One region of the Nocardioides sp. NPDC101246 genome, then DNA from elsewhere that is predicted to be linked to it. Evidence: riboswitches for the same ligand, from Rfam matches in the RefSeq annotation. Region 1 holds a riboswitch; each other region holds the start of a gene.
What was found. Region 1 has a riboswitch for cobalamin ahead of ACIRON_RS09785 (nitrite reductase). Riboswitches for the same ligand answer to the same signal wherever they lie in the genome.
Positions count from the first base shown of each region.

Region 1 (4,426 bases):
GGACCGCCGTCGAGGATCATCTCGAGCAGATGGAAGAGCGCCGTCGGGGCGTTGCCGATGGCGACCACCGCACCCTCGACGTAGGGCTCCCACAGGGACAGCGCGGCAGCGGTGCGGGTGGTCCCCCACATCCGGGCCAGCGCCGGGACCCGGTCGTCACCGAGCATGCAGAGCACCTCGTTCTCGCGCGGGAGCCTGCTCCGCGTGACCCCGGTGGCGACCATCGTCGCGTCGCACAGGATCGGCGCCCCGGCCTCCAGCGCGCCCCGCGCGGCCTTCACCAGGCCGGGGTGGATGACCAGGTCGGCGGCGAGGTCGACCTGCCCGCTGCCGTGGATCATCCGCACCGCGAGCCGCTCGGCGTCGGCGGGCACCGCGGAGAGGTCGGACTCGCGCCGGATGGTCGCGAATGAGTCGACGTAGATCGCCGGCCCCTGGTCGATGTAGTCGTAGCGCCGGGTCGGGCGCACCTGCGGCGAGGGCACGAGTACGCCGCGCCACGGCGTCACCACGACCGCCGGCGCCCGCTCGGCCAGCGCCGTGACCGCCGCCCGGTCCAGGGCCCCCTCGGCAAATCCGACGTGCTCGCCGCCGGGCACCTCACCGAACTCCAGCTCGGTGGCCGCGACCGGCACCCGGGCGTCGGCCACGACCGGCTCGACCAGAGGAGCGTCGAGCTCGGCGACGTGCCAGGCCGCCGACGGTCCCTCGCCGCGTACGTCCAAGAACTGAGCAGCGAGCGAGACCAACCGGGAAGCGGCCTCGGCGAGCGGCACGACCGGCCCCCACGAGTCACCGACCCGGAGCTGGCCCTCGGCCGCGGAGAGCGCCACCAGCCCGAGGTCGCACTCGCGCGAGACCAGGTCGCCGCGACCGTCGTCGAGCACGAAGAGGAACCGCCCCGGCAGCGCGGCCAGCCGCGGCGAGGCGCACAGCAGCCGGTCCAGCGACGCCGCGACGCCGCGCAGGTCGGCCCGTCCCCCGGCGAGCCCGCTCTGCGGGGAGAGCATCACGTTGCGTACGAGCTCGTGGGTCTGCGCCGGCACCAGACCGGTCGCCTTGAGCGCAGAGAGCACCTCGCCCGGCAGGTCGTTTCCAGACTGGCCGCCCTCGACGCTCGGCAGGCCGCGCACCTGCAGGTTGGCGCGGCCGGTGAGGTAGATCCGCCCGTCGCCGTAGGTCTCCGCCACGGAGATCAGCGAGAGCAGCGCGGCGGAGGAGACGGACCCGCCGATCAGGCGCAGCCGCACCAGCAGGCCGTCCTCGGCCGCCCACGGACGACCGACTCCGGGGCACCGGTCGGTTCGGACTCGCGACATCAGGACACCTGCTCTGCGTCATGTGCCCTTGCGCGGGGCACGTGGTGACCTGGCGGCGGGTGCCGCCAGAGCCAGCAGGTCTTCGGACTCGGAATCGATCGGAGCGGAGCGCCTTCCCGGAGCCAGGCTCCAGTGGCTGCCCTCCCCGGAAGGAGTGCGTGCCCCGCCCGTCATCCTCACCGCTGCGCGTCAGTCCCGGACTTTCACCGGGTTCCCTGACCCCATCAGGCATGGAGTACGACTGGCAGGGCGAGACTACCCACTTGCGGACACGGCACCGAATTGCTCGCCCTCCGGCCGCGGTTGTGCCAGGGTTCGCCTACTCGGAACCTCCCGACGCCACCCCCACAGATGGAGTCTCCCGTGACCGGCTCGGTTCATCGGCAGCTGCTCGTTCTCGCGCCGATCTCGGCGCTCGCACTCAGCCTGACGGCCTGTGCCACGACCTCGGACTCGAAGGTCTCGATCGGTCTGGTGGTGCCGACCTCCGGCGCCCAGAAGTCGATCGGCACGGACATGTCGCGGGGCTTCGACCTCTACCTCGACCAGCACGGCGGGAAGCTCGGCGGCCGGCTGATCGACGTCGTCGAGGCCGACGAGGGCGACCGGACCGAGATCGGCGTCGCCGCGGTGACCAGGCTGATCCAGGACGACGAGGTCCAGGCGGTCGTCGGGGTGGTGAGCTCGGAGACGGCGCTGGCGGCCAAGGACGTCGCGAAGAACAGCGAGACGCCGCTGATCGTGACCGGCGCCGGCGCCGACGAGTTCGCCGACGGCTCCGACTACCTGTGGCGTACGTCCTCGACCAACGCGGGTCTGGGCAGCGCGCTCGGGAAGGCGGTCGCCCAGGGGACCGACCGGGGCTCGGCGTACGTCATCGGCTCCGACGACGCGGCCGGTCACGAGTTCTCCGACAGCTTCATGATCTCCCTCGAGGCGTCCGGCAGCAACGTGGCGGGCCAGAGCTACACCCCGGCGGGCGTGAGCGAGGAGTGGTCGGGGCTCTTCGAGAAGGTGAAGGAGTCGGGCGCGGACGCGATCTTCGCCGCCTATGCCGGGAAGGAGGCGGAGGCGTTCGTGAAGCAGTACCGCGAGTCCGGGCTGGCCAAGAGCATCCGGCTCTACGGCCCGGGCTTCCTCACCGAGGGCGACGTGCTGTCCGCGCTGGGCGGCGCGGCATCAGGGGTACGGACCGCGCTGCACTACAGCGACACGATGGACTCGCTGATGAACGACGCCTTCGTGAAGGACTACCGCAAGGCGTACGACGCCACCCCGACGGTCTACTCGGTCCAGGCCTACGACGCCGCGGCCGCGCTCGACAAGGCGCTCGGCCTCTCCGACGACGTCGACCGCAACGAGATCGCCGACTCCCTCGGATCGGTCGGCACCATCGTCAGCCCCCGCGGGAACTGGTCCTTCGACCCCAACCACAACCCCGACCAGCCCTACTTCCTGCGGGTGGTCAGGGGCACTGCCGACGGCCCCCGCAACATGGTCCTGCAGGAGATCACCTCAACGGGCAGCTGACTCCGACCGCAGCTCCGCCCGGGTCGCGGCCAGCTCCTCGCGTACGGCGGTGAGGTCCTCGCGCAACGAGGTGAGGATGGCCATCATCTCGGCGTCGGACTCCTCCTCGTGCTCGGCGAGAGACTCGACGCTCTCCATGCCGGAGACGACCACGGCGAGGAAGAGGTTGAGGACCGCGAAGGTCATCACCAGGATGAAGACGACGAAGAAGATCCAGGCGGAGGGGTCCTCGGCCATCACCTCGCGGGCGATGTCGGGCCAGGCCTCCCCGGTCATGGTCTGGAACAGCGTGAACGCACTGGTGCCGAGGTCGCCGAAGTACTCCGGCGCGATCGAGCCGTAGAGGTTGGTCGAGATGACCACCGCGACGTACATCATCAGCACCAGCAGCGCCGCCACCGAGCCCATCCCCGGCATCGCCGCGATCAGTCCGTCGACGACGCGACGCATGGACGGGACCGAGTTGACCAGGCGCAGCACGCGCAGGATCCGCAGCGCCCGCAGCACCGACATCGGTCCGGTCGCCGGCACCAGCGCGATCGCGACGATCACGGTGTCGAAGATGTTCCACGGGTCGAGGAAGAACCTGGGGCCGTACGCCACCAGCCGCAGCACCAGCTCGACGACGAAGACCCCGAGGAGCACGCTGTCGAGCAGCGCCAGCTCGTGGGCGAGATGTTCGGGGACCATCGTCTCCACGCCGAGGACCACGGCGTTGAGGATGATCACCCCGATGATGACCTTCTGGAAGGTGTCGTCGTCGACCAGCGCACGCACCCGGGCGCGCGCTGCGGTGATGCTCGAACCCATGTTCGCTTCGTCCTCCTGTGACCCGTGACAGCGGGCCGGAGCCTACTGCACCGGATCTACTGGGTCGCCAGATGCACCGCGAGCCCGAGGCCGGCCAGACCGACCAGCCAGCGCAGCGGCCGCTCGGGGGCGACCCGGACGATCGCCGGCCCCAGGAAACCGCCGATCACGGCACCCGCTCCGAGCGCGATCGCGGCCGGCCAGTCCACGGGGGCGAAGAAGACGTACGCGATCGCGGCGGTGCCGTTGGCCACGCCGGTGGCGACGTTCTTGACCGCGTTGGTGATCGCGAGGGCCTCGGTGCGCTCGAGCACGAGAACGGCCAGCGCGATGATCCCGACGCCGGCGCCGAAGTAGCCGCCGTAGATGCCGAGCACGAACACGATGACGCCCCAGCCGAACCCGCGGGCCAGGGTACGTCGCTCCTCGGCGCCTGCCGGGGAGGCCTGCCGTGGTGGCCGCGCGGCCGCACGGGCCGCTGCCCAGGCCCGGATCCGGTCGCGGAGCAGCAGGAGCACCGCCCCGGCGCCGACGAGCCAGGGCACCACCGTCTCGAACGCCTCGGCCGGCGTGGTGAGCAGCAGGGCAGCGCCGACCGCCCCGCCGAGGAAGGAGGCCAGGGCCAGCCAGGCGATCCTTCTGCCCTGACCGCGCAGCTCGCGCCGCGACCCCGCGACGGTGCCGCCGGTGACGCCGAACATGGCCACCGTGTTGGTGACGTTGGCGACGACCGGCGGCAGCCCCGCGGCCAGCAGGGAGGGGTAGCT
Region 1 is NZ_JBIWNX010000004.1:415,575-420,000, reverse strand. Features, by position in the region: gene ACIRON_RS09790 (precorrin-8X methylmutase) at 1-470, opposite strand, end outside; partial or broken gene ACIRON_RS09785 (nitrite reductase) at 1,131-1,319, opposite strand; cobalamin riboswitch at 1,375-1,580, opposite strand; gene ACIRON_RS09780 (ABC transporter substrate-binding protein) at 1,683-2,849, shown strand; gene ACIRON_RS09775 (ion transporter) at 2,835-3,659, opposite strand; gene ACIRON_RS09770 (sulfite exporter TauE/SafE family protein) at 3,716-4,426, opposite strand, start outside.

Region 2 (4,426 bases), on a different contig from region 1:
AGAAGCTCGCCTGACTCCACGCCGAGTCGGCTCGTCCTGACAACAAATCCCGCCGAGTCGGCGCGTCATGACGCGCCGACTCGGCGGTCGTTTTGGTCAGGATGAGCCGACTCGGCGATGGGGTGCACTGGCAGACTGTCCGCGTGACCGAGCCCTTCCGCATCGCGCTGCTCATCGACGCCGACAACGCCCCCGCGTCCAAGATCGACGCGATCTTGAACGACCTGGCCGAATACGGGGAGGTGACGATCCGCCGGGCGTACGGCAACTGGACCAAGCCCGAGCTCAAGGGGTGGATCGAGGAGCTGCACGACGCCGCGATCAGGCCGATGCAGCAGTTCGACCTGACCGCGCACAAGAACGCCTCCGACATGGCGCTCGCGATCGACGCCGTGGAGCTGCTACATGCGGCGGTCCCGGACGCGTTCGCGCTGGTCTCCTCCGACTCCGACTTCACGCCGCTGGTGCACTACCTGCGGGAGAAGGGGCGCGCGGTCTACGGCTACGGCCGGGAGAAGACGCCGGCGCCGTTCAAGAGCGCCTGCACCCGGTTCACCGTGGTGGAGAAGCTCGGCGGCTCCGAGGAGGAGACCGAGGCTGACACCGAGGCCGGTGCCACGCCCGCCCGCAAGCCGTCCTCCTCGGCGACTTCGGGACAACTCCTGAAGCGCAACGCCCGGCTGATCCAGCTGCTGCGCAACTCCATCGCGGCGGCCGCCGACGACGACGGCTGGGCCCTGGTCGGCACGGTCGTCTCGCGCATCCGCAACCAGTCCTCCGAGGACCCGCGCAACTACGGGTACGCCACCTGGACCAAGCTGATCAAGGCGATTGACCTCTTCGAGCTCAAGGACGAGGGCACCTCGGCGATCGCGGTCAGCGACAAGCGCACGAAGAAGTGACGTACGTCTGCTAGGACGCGTCCGGGGTGCGGTCCTGGCTGCTCGCCTTCTTCGGGCGGGTGCAGTCGATCCCCTTGGGCACCGACCCGTTGAGGTGCTTCAGCGCGGCCTTGAAGTCGCGGCAGCGCTCGGTGTCCTCCTCCTTGTTGTACGGATACCCGATCGCCGCGTTGACCGCACCCATGTCGAGGACGTCGGCGAGCGGGTTGATGTCGCGGGCGACGGTCCAGTACCACCGCGAGATCGGCGCGCTGTGGTCCAGCGACCTGGCCAGCTCCGGGCGGCGGCGCAGGTCGATCCCGAGGTAGGCGCCGGCGTCGGTGTAGTTGGCCTCGCCAGTCAGCTGGATGTAGCCACGGCCGGCGTACTTCCGCTTGTCGCGGCCCTTGGCGTCGTGGTGGAAGGAGCTCTCGTGGGCAAGCGTGGTCAGGTAGGCCGCCTGCCGGTAGGGGGTCGTGATCCGGGCGTCTGACATGGCGCGGTTGAGGGTCGGCAGCCCGGTCTCGACGGTCTTCCTGTCGCCGACCCTGTCGCCGAACATGGCGACCAGATCTGCGTACGTGACCGAGGTCCGAGCCGGTTGCGCGACCGCCGTCGTGGTCGGGCAGAGAGCGAGAAGGGTGGCCGAGATCGATAGTGCGACAAGGCCGAGAATCCTGTGGCGCATGGGGACAGAGTGACTGCTCGTCGGCGATCCCGCAAGAGGCGCTCGCCAGGCATAGGATTGCCCCGAAACAAGCAGAGCCTCAATCAACACACGCCGTGGTGGGGGAAGCCGGTCGAATCCCGGCGCTGACCCGCAACCGTAGGCCCGGGACGCCGACCGCGACCCGAGTGAGCCGGAGCACCTGCCGACGGACGCGTACTGACCTGACGCTGTCGTGGAAAGCAGCGGGTCGGCCCTGGGCCTTCCCGACGAACAGCGCGGAAGGAACCATGAAGAAGACCGTCCTCGGTGGCATCGCCGCCGCTCTCGCCCTCACCTCGCTCGCCGGCTGTGGCGAGAAAGCCATCGAGGAGGGGGAGAAGTCCACCTACGACGCCAAGGTGTCGACCTCGGTGGCCGACTGGCTCGTGGCCCAGGCGCCGGAGGGTGTGGCCCACAACGCGCAGTACGGCACCGACGACTTCGGGCTCAGCGCCGACATCGGGATCGCGCTGGCAGAGGTCGGCGGCTACGACGAGGAGCTCTCCACGATCGCCTCGGCCGTGATGGCCAACAAGAAGGCCTACACCTCACCCGGGTTCGGCACCGTCACCTCGGCCGGGTCCACCGCGAAGGCGCTGGTCCTCCAGCAGAACGTGGACGCCTCCGACCCCGGTCTGCTGAAGCAGCTCGAGGGCACGGTCGCCGCCAACGGCCGCATCGCCGACAAGCTCGACCCCAAGAACAAGGAGGCGGCCGACTACTCCAACACCATCGGACAGTCGTACGCCGTGTGGGCACTGAACAACGCCGAGAGCAAGAAGGCCGCGGCCGCGACGGAGTTCCTGGCCGGGCAGCAGTGCGAGGAGGGGTGGTTCCGGGTCACCTTCGCGGCCGACCCCACCGCTGCCGACCAGACCTGCGACGCCGACCCGAAGGCCGTCCCGGACGCCGACGCCACCGCGTTCGCGCTGATCGCCCTCTCCGGCGTGGCCTCGCCGGAGGCGGAGAAGGCCGTCGAGGCAGGCGTGGAGTGGCTGAAGGAGACCCAGGCGAAGGACGGGTCGTTCAAGGCGGCGACCGGCAACATCGCCAACTCCAACACCACCGGCCTGGCCGGGTGGGCGTTCGGGCGTGCCGGTGAGGCCGACGCCGCGGAGAAGGCGGCGACCTGGGTCGCCGACCACGTCGTGACCTGTGGTGACGACGCCGGCGCGGTCGCCTACGACGACGCCGCGCTGACCGAGGGCAACACCAAGGGGCTGACCAAGGAGTCCGAGGGGATGTATCGCCTCGCGGCCGCTCAGGCGCTGCCGTCGCTGGTCTTCCTGCCCAAGGACGCGACCGCGAAGAGCTCGTGCTGATCCTGCGGTCCACCTCGGTGGCCCTGGCGATCCTTGCCGGGGCCACCGCACCCGTCTTCACGACCGTCTCCGCATCCTCTGCCGCCGAGGGGTGTGACGGCGTCACCGTCGTCGTCGAGCCCAACGCGCTGGGCGGCGACCCGGAGGTGAGCTGTGTCCAGCCCGGGGAGGGCGACACCGGCGCCGACCTCTTCGAGAAGGCGGGACATCCGCTCACCTATGTGACCTCGATGCCCAGCGTCGTATGTCGCGTCGATGAGCGGCCGAAATCCGCCGGTTGCGCCCAGATGCCGCCTGCCGACGCGTACTGGTCGCTGTGGATCACCGACGATTCGGGGGCCTGGAGCTACGCCTCCAGAAATGTTACCGAAATCAGCGTGACCTCCGGGCAGGGTGTTGCGTTCACGTGGATAGACGACGATGTCGTTACCGCTCCGGCGACGGAGCTTGGGGATGCTGTGGGGGCGCCCTCAAGCCCGTCGCCGGAGTTATCTCCGGAGGAATCGACGGATCCGGACTCCGGGCCTGAGCATCTGCCCGCCTGGGTCGCGCCCGCGGGGATCCTCGGACTCTTCACCCTCGCCGGTGTCGTGTGGTGGCGTCGGCGATGAGCGAGCTGGTCCGTGAGGCTGCGGTCGCGCGCCTTCCGCGTGATCTGCACCCCGTCGCCTGGTGGGTGTGGGCGATCGGCATGGCTGCGTACGCCTCGTTCACCACCAACCCGTTGCTGCTCCTGCTCGTGGTGGGGGTGGTGTCGGTGGTGGTCGCCGCGCGCCGCGGTGATCAGCCGTGGGCGAAGGCGTTCCGGCTCTACGTCGGCCTCGCGGTGTTCATCGTCGTGACCCGGGTGCTGTTCCGGGTGCTCCTGGGCGCCGTGCCGGGTCACGTACTCCTCGACCTGCCCGAGATCCCGCTCCCGGAGTGGGTGCTGGGGATCCGGCTGCTCGGGCCGCTCACCCGGGAGGCGCTGCTGGCCGGCCTCTACGACGGGCTACGGCTGGGTGTCATCGTGATCTGCGTCGGCGCGGCCAACGCACTGGCGAACCCGAAGCGGCTGCTGCGCTCGCTGCCGCCGGCGCTCTACGAGATCGGCACCGCTGTCGTGGTCGCCGTGACGGTGCTGCCGCAGCTGGCCGAGTCGGTGCAGCGGGTGCGTGCCGCGCAACGGCTGCGCGCCGGTGCGACCGGGAAGGTCAAGCGACTGCGCCGCTTCCTGGTGCCGGTGCTCGAGGACGCCCTGGAGCGGTCGATGGCGCTGGCCGCGGGCATGGACACGCGCGGCTACGGGCGTACGGCCGGAGTCCCGGTCGCCACCCGGCGGATCACCTCGGCGCTCATGCTGGTCTCGCTCGTCGGGCTCTGCGCCGGTGTCTACGCGGTGCTGGACGGCACCACGCCCGGCTGGCTGGCCGTCACCATGCTGAGCCTGGGCGTCGGCACCGCGGCCGGAGGGCTGGCGCTCGCCGGCCGCCGGGTGACGCGGACCGTCTACCGGCCCGACCGATGGCGCTGGC
Region 2 is NZ_JBIWNX010000020.1:42,472-46,897, forward strand. Features, by position in the region: gene gatB (Asp-tRNA(Asn)/Glu-tRNA(Gln) amidotransferase subunit GatB) at 1-14, shown strand, start outside; gene ACIRON_RS27615 (NYN domain-containing protein) at 144-902, shown strand; gene ACIRON_RS27620 (glycoside hydrolase family 19 protein) at 913-1,569, opposite strand; cobalamin riboswitch at 1,649-1,773, shown strand; gene ACIRON_RS27625 (prenyltransferase/squalene oxidase repeat-containing protein) at 1,839-2,912, shown strand; gene ACIRON_RS27630 (hypothetical protein) at 2,906-3,523, shown strand; gene ACIRON_RS27635 (CbiQ family ECF transporter T component) at 3,520-4,426, shown strand, end outside.
Region 2: another riboswitch for cobalamin. It lies ahead of ACIRON_RS27625 (prenyltransferase/squalene oxidase repeat-containing protein); the one in region 1 lies ahead of ACIRON_RS09785 (nitrite reductase).

Region 3 (4,426 bases), on a different contig from region 1:
CGAGAGCAGCCGGTGGACCTCGGACTTGGTGCCGACATCGATGCCCCGCGTGGGCTCGTCGATGATCAGCACCTTCGGCCGGGTGGAGAGCCACTTGGCCAGGACGACCTTCTGCTGGTTGCCGCCCGAGAGGGTGCCGGCAAGGGTGTCGAGCGTCGCGGCCTTGACCTCGAGCCGGGCGGCCCAGTCGGCGGCCGAGCGGTTCTCGATGGCGCTGTTGATCAGCCCGGTGCGGGCGAGCCGTCCGCTGGTCGGCAGGGTGATGTTGCGCGAGATCGGTGCGTCCAGGACGAGACCGTGCTGGCGGCGGTCCTCGGGGACGAACGCCAGGCCCATCTCGATCGCCCGCCTCGGGTCACCCGGCGGCACCGGGCGTCCGTCGAGGGTGACCTCGCCGCTCTCGTAGGGGTCGACGCCGAAGATCGCCTGCGCGACCTCGCTGCGCCCGGCACCGACGAGGCCCGCCAGACCGACGATCTCACCTTCGCGGACGGTCAGGCTGATGTCCTGGAACAGGCCGGTGCGGGTGAGGCCCTTGACCTCGAGCAGGGGCTTGCCGACCGTGGCCTCGAGCTTGGGGTAGAGGTCGGAGACCTCGCGTCCGACCAGCCGCTGGACGATCTCGTCCTCGGTGACCTCGGCGATGGCGTCGGTGGAGATGTAGGCGCCGTCGCGCATCACCGTGATCGTGTCGCACAGCGCGAAGACCTCGTCGAAGCGGTGCGAGATGAAGACGACGGCACAGCCCTGGTCGCGCAGCGTGCGCGCCACGGTCATCAGCCGGTCGACCTCGTTGCCCGAGAGGGCAGCGGTCGGCTCGTCCATGATCAGGACCCTGGCGTCGAGCGAGAGCGCCTTGGCGATCTCGATCAGCTGCTGGTCGGCGATGGAGAGGCCTTCGGTCGGCCGGTCGGGCTCGATCGGGACGCCGAGCCTGGCGAAGAGCTCGACGACCTCGGTGCGCATCGCGGCGCGGTCGATCCTGCCCCAGCGGTTGGTCGGCTGGCGACCCATGAAGATGTTCTCGGTGACGGAGAGGTCGGGGAAGAGGGTCGGCTCCTGGTAGATGACCGCGACCCCGGCCTGCTTGGCGTCGGCGGTGTTGCGGAAGTCGACCTGCTCCCCGGAGAGCAGGTAGTCGCCGGCGTCGCGGCGATAGAGCCCGGCGACGATCTTGACCAGGGTCGACTTCCCGGCTCCGTTCTCCCCCACGAGCGCGTGGATGGATCCGGCCTCGACCCGGAGGCTTCCGGACCGGAGGGCGCGTACGGGGCCGAACGACTTGGCCACGTCCCGCAGCTCCAGTGCGGCGGGTGTGTCCGGCATGGGCAGCTCCTCGAATTGAAAGGTTTCAAGCCTGGTTTACGCTAGTGATGGCAATCACATACGTCAACACTCTGAGGCCGCTAATTTGAGCGAGATCCGGACTTTGTCATCAGACCGTGTCGGCGCCGGTGCGTATCCAGGCGGGAATCCCACCGCGTCAGACGGCGTTCAGAGCCCTATGCACGCACTCTGGGTATGGGCACATCCGCACGCGGCATCACTCAACGGACGGCTGCGCGAGGTCGGCATGAACGCGCTCGGCGCGGCCGGTTGGAGCGTCGACGAGATCGACCTCTATCGAGAAGGTTTCAATCCACTTCTGGTGGAGCGGGGAGAGGCTGACGTACGCCACCACCAGGACCGGTTGCGGGAGGCCGATCTGCTGGTCGTGCAGTTCCCGCTGTGGTGGTATTCGGTGCCCGCCATCCTCAAGGGCTGGATCGACCGGGTCTTCGAGTCGGGGTTCGCCTTCGACGTACCGGATCCGGAGACCGGCAAGCCGCTCAAGTACGGCAAGGGCGGCCTGGTCGGCAAGCGCGCGCTGACCGTCGTCACCGCCGGGGACCGGGCCGCGACCCTCGGCCCGCGTGGGATCAGCGGCGACATCGAGGACGTCTTGTGGCCGCTGCTGCACGGCACGTTCTGGTACACCGGGATGGACCCGTTGCGGCCGCACCTGATCACCGACGCCGACACCATGAACCCGCAGGTCATGGCACGGATCGAGGCCGACCTGAGCGTACGTCTCGAGGGCGTGATGACGGAGCCGCGGATCGACTACCTGCCGATGGCCGAGGAGCACTACGACCACACGATCAGGCTCCACGACTCGGTCGCACCCGGGGAGGACGGGCTCAGCGCCCATCGCGAGCGCTGAGGGCCCGCCTGCTACGGTCATCTGGCCAGCCGCTCGGGACGCAGTCCCGGCACGGGAACCCGGTGAGAGTCCGGGACTGACGCGCAGCGGTGTGGGTGACGGACGGGACACTGTGCCACTGGGCCCTCGGGCCTGGGAAGGCGTCTCGCGCCGGTCGATCCCGAGTCCGAAGACCTGCTGGCCCTGCAGCACACCGCTGCCGGTCAGCACGGGCGACGCGCACCAGCCCGCGACCCGCTCGAGGACCGACGTGCACCCCTCCCGCACCATCCGAACTCTCACCGCGAGCACCGTCCTGGTGCTCGGCTCGACGCTGGCCGGCTGCGCCTCCGACCAGCCCTCCGACACGCAGCAGGCCGCGGGCGCCGCCGGCTTCCCGGTCACCCTGACCAACTGCGGCCGCGAGATCACCCTCGAGGCACCGCCCGAGCGCGTCGTCTCGCTCAACCAGGGCTCCACCGAGATCCTGCTCTCGCTCGGCCTGGCCGATCGGATCGCCGGCTCCGCGACCTGGACCGACCCGGTGCTCGACTCGCTGGCCGCGGCCAACGAGGACGTACCCCGGCTGGCCGAGAACGCGCCCTCCTACGAGCGCGTCCTGGAGGCCGAGCCGGACTTCGTCACGGCCTCCTTCGCCAGCACGCTGGGCGAGGGCGGGGTGACCACACCCGAGGACCTGGAGAAGCTCGGCGTGGGCTCCTACCTCTCCCCCGCCGAGTGCCTCAAGGACAACGAGGGCGACGACGACGGCACCCGCCACGGCGCCCTCGAGATCGAGACGATCTTCGGCGAGATCACCGACCTGGCGCGGATCTTCGGTGTCCCCGAGCGGGGCGAGGAGCTCGTCGCCGACCTGTCCCGGCGACTGGAGACGGCCCGGACCGAGGCGCCGGACCACGACGTCAGCGCGATGTACTGGTTCGCCAACTCCGAGTCGCCCTACCTCGCCGGCTGCTGCGGCGGCCCCGGGATCATCGGCCGCACCCTCGGCGTGGAGAACGTCTTCGACGACACCACCGACGAGTGGCCGCAGATCAACTGGGAGACCGTCGCCGAGCGCAACCCCGACGTCATCGTCCTCGGCGACCTGACCCGCAAGAGCCAGACCGCCGAGACCGCCCGCGCGAAGATCGACTACCTGAAGGCCAACCCGGTCACCGCGCAGATGGAGGCGGTGAAGAACGACCGCTTCGTGACTCTCTCCGGCGCCGAGCTCAACCCGTCGATCCGCACCGTCTACGCCGTCGAGAACGTCGCCGAGCAGCTCGCCGCCCTCGGCCTATGACATCGCACACACGCAACCCCATCCAGCCGAGCCGTCACTCCGGTCGGCCGAAGCGTCAGCCCGGTCGGCCGACTTGGCGCGGCCGTGACGGCTCGGGCGACGCGGGTGACGGCTCGGGCGACGCGGGTGACGTCTCGGCCGACGCGGGCGACGCCTCGGGCGACGCGGGCGACCACTCGGGCGACGTACGCGCCATCTCGGGCGACGCGGGCGACCACTCGGCCGACGTACGCGCCGCCTCGGCCGACGCTGGCGACGCCTCGGCGATCGGCGTGGCGGGCGTGGTGCTGATCCTGGCTCCCCTGGTGGTGCTGGCGTCGGTCGCGGGGGCGATCACCGTGGGGCCCTCCGACCTGAGCGTCGCCGACGTCTACGGCGTGGTCGCCGACCGGGCCGGCCTCGGCTCCTCCGACCTCACCTTGCTCCAGCAGAGCATCGTGTGGGACCTGCGGCTGCCACGTACGTTGCTGGCGGGGATCTGCGGAGCGGGACTGGCGATCTGCGGGGTGATCCTGCAGTCGCTGCTGCGCAACCCGCTCGCCGACCCGTTCGTGCTCGGCATCTCCTCGGGGGCCTCGACCGGTGCGGTCTCGATCGTCGTGCTGGGCGTCGGGGCGGGCACGATCGGGCTCTCCACCGGGGCGTTCGCGGGAGCGCTCGTCTCGTTCGCGCTCGTGCTGCTGCTGGCCTCGCTCGCCGGGGGCACCACCGACCGGCTCGTCCTGGCCGGGATCGCCGCCACCCAGCTCTTCTCGGCGCTCACCTCGTTCATCGTGTTCACCGCGGCCGACGCCGAGCAGACGCGCGGGGTGCTGTTCTGGCTGCTGGGGTCGCTCTCCTCGGCGAGCTGGACCGACGTACTCGTCTGCGGGGTGATCGTGCTCGGTGGCCTGCTCTGCTGCGTCGCGGGCGCCGGCTGGCTGGACGCGTTCGCCTTC
Region 3 is NZ_JBIWNX010000006.1:8,965-13,390, forward strand. Features, by position in the region: gene ACIRON_RS12190 (sugar ABC transporter ATP-binding protein) at 1-1,326, opposite strand, end outside; gene ACIRON_RS12195 (NAD(P)H-dependent oxidoreductase) at 1,505-2,203, shown strand; cobalamin riboswitch at 2,213-2,400, shown strand; gene ACIRON_RS12200 (ABC transporter substrate-binding protein) at 2,454-3,488, shown strand; gene ACIRON_RS12205 (FecCD family ABC transporter permease) at 3,485-4,426, shown strand, end outside.
Region 3: another riboswitch for cobalamin. It lies ahead of ACIRON_RS12200 (ABC transporter substrate-binding protein); the one in region 1 lies ahead of ACIRON_RS09785 (nitrite reductase).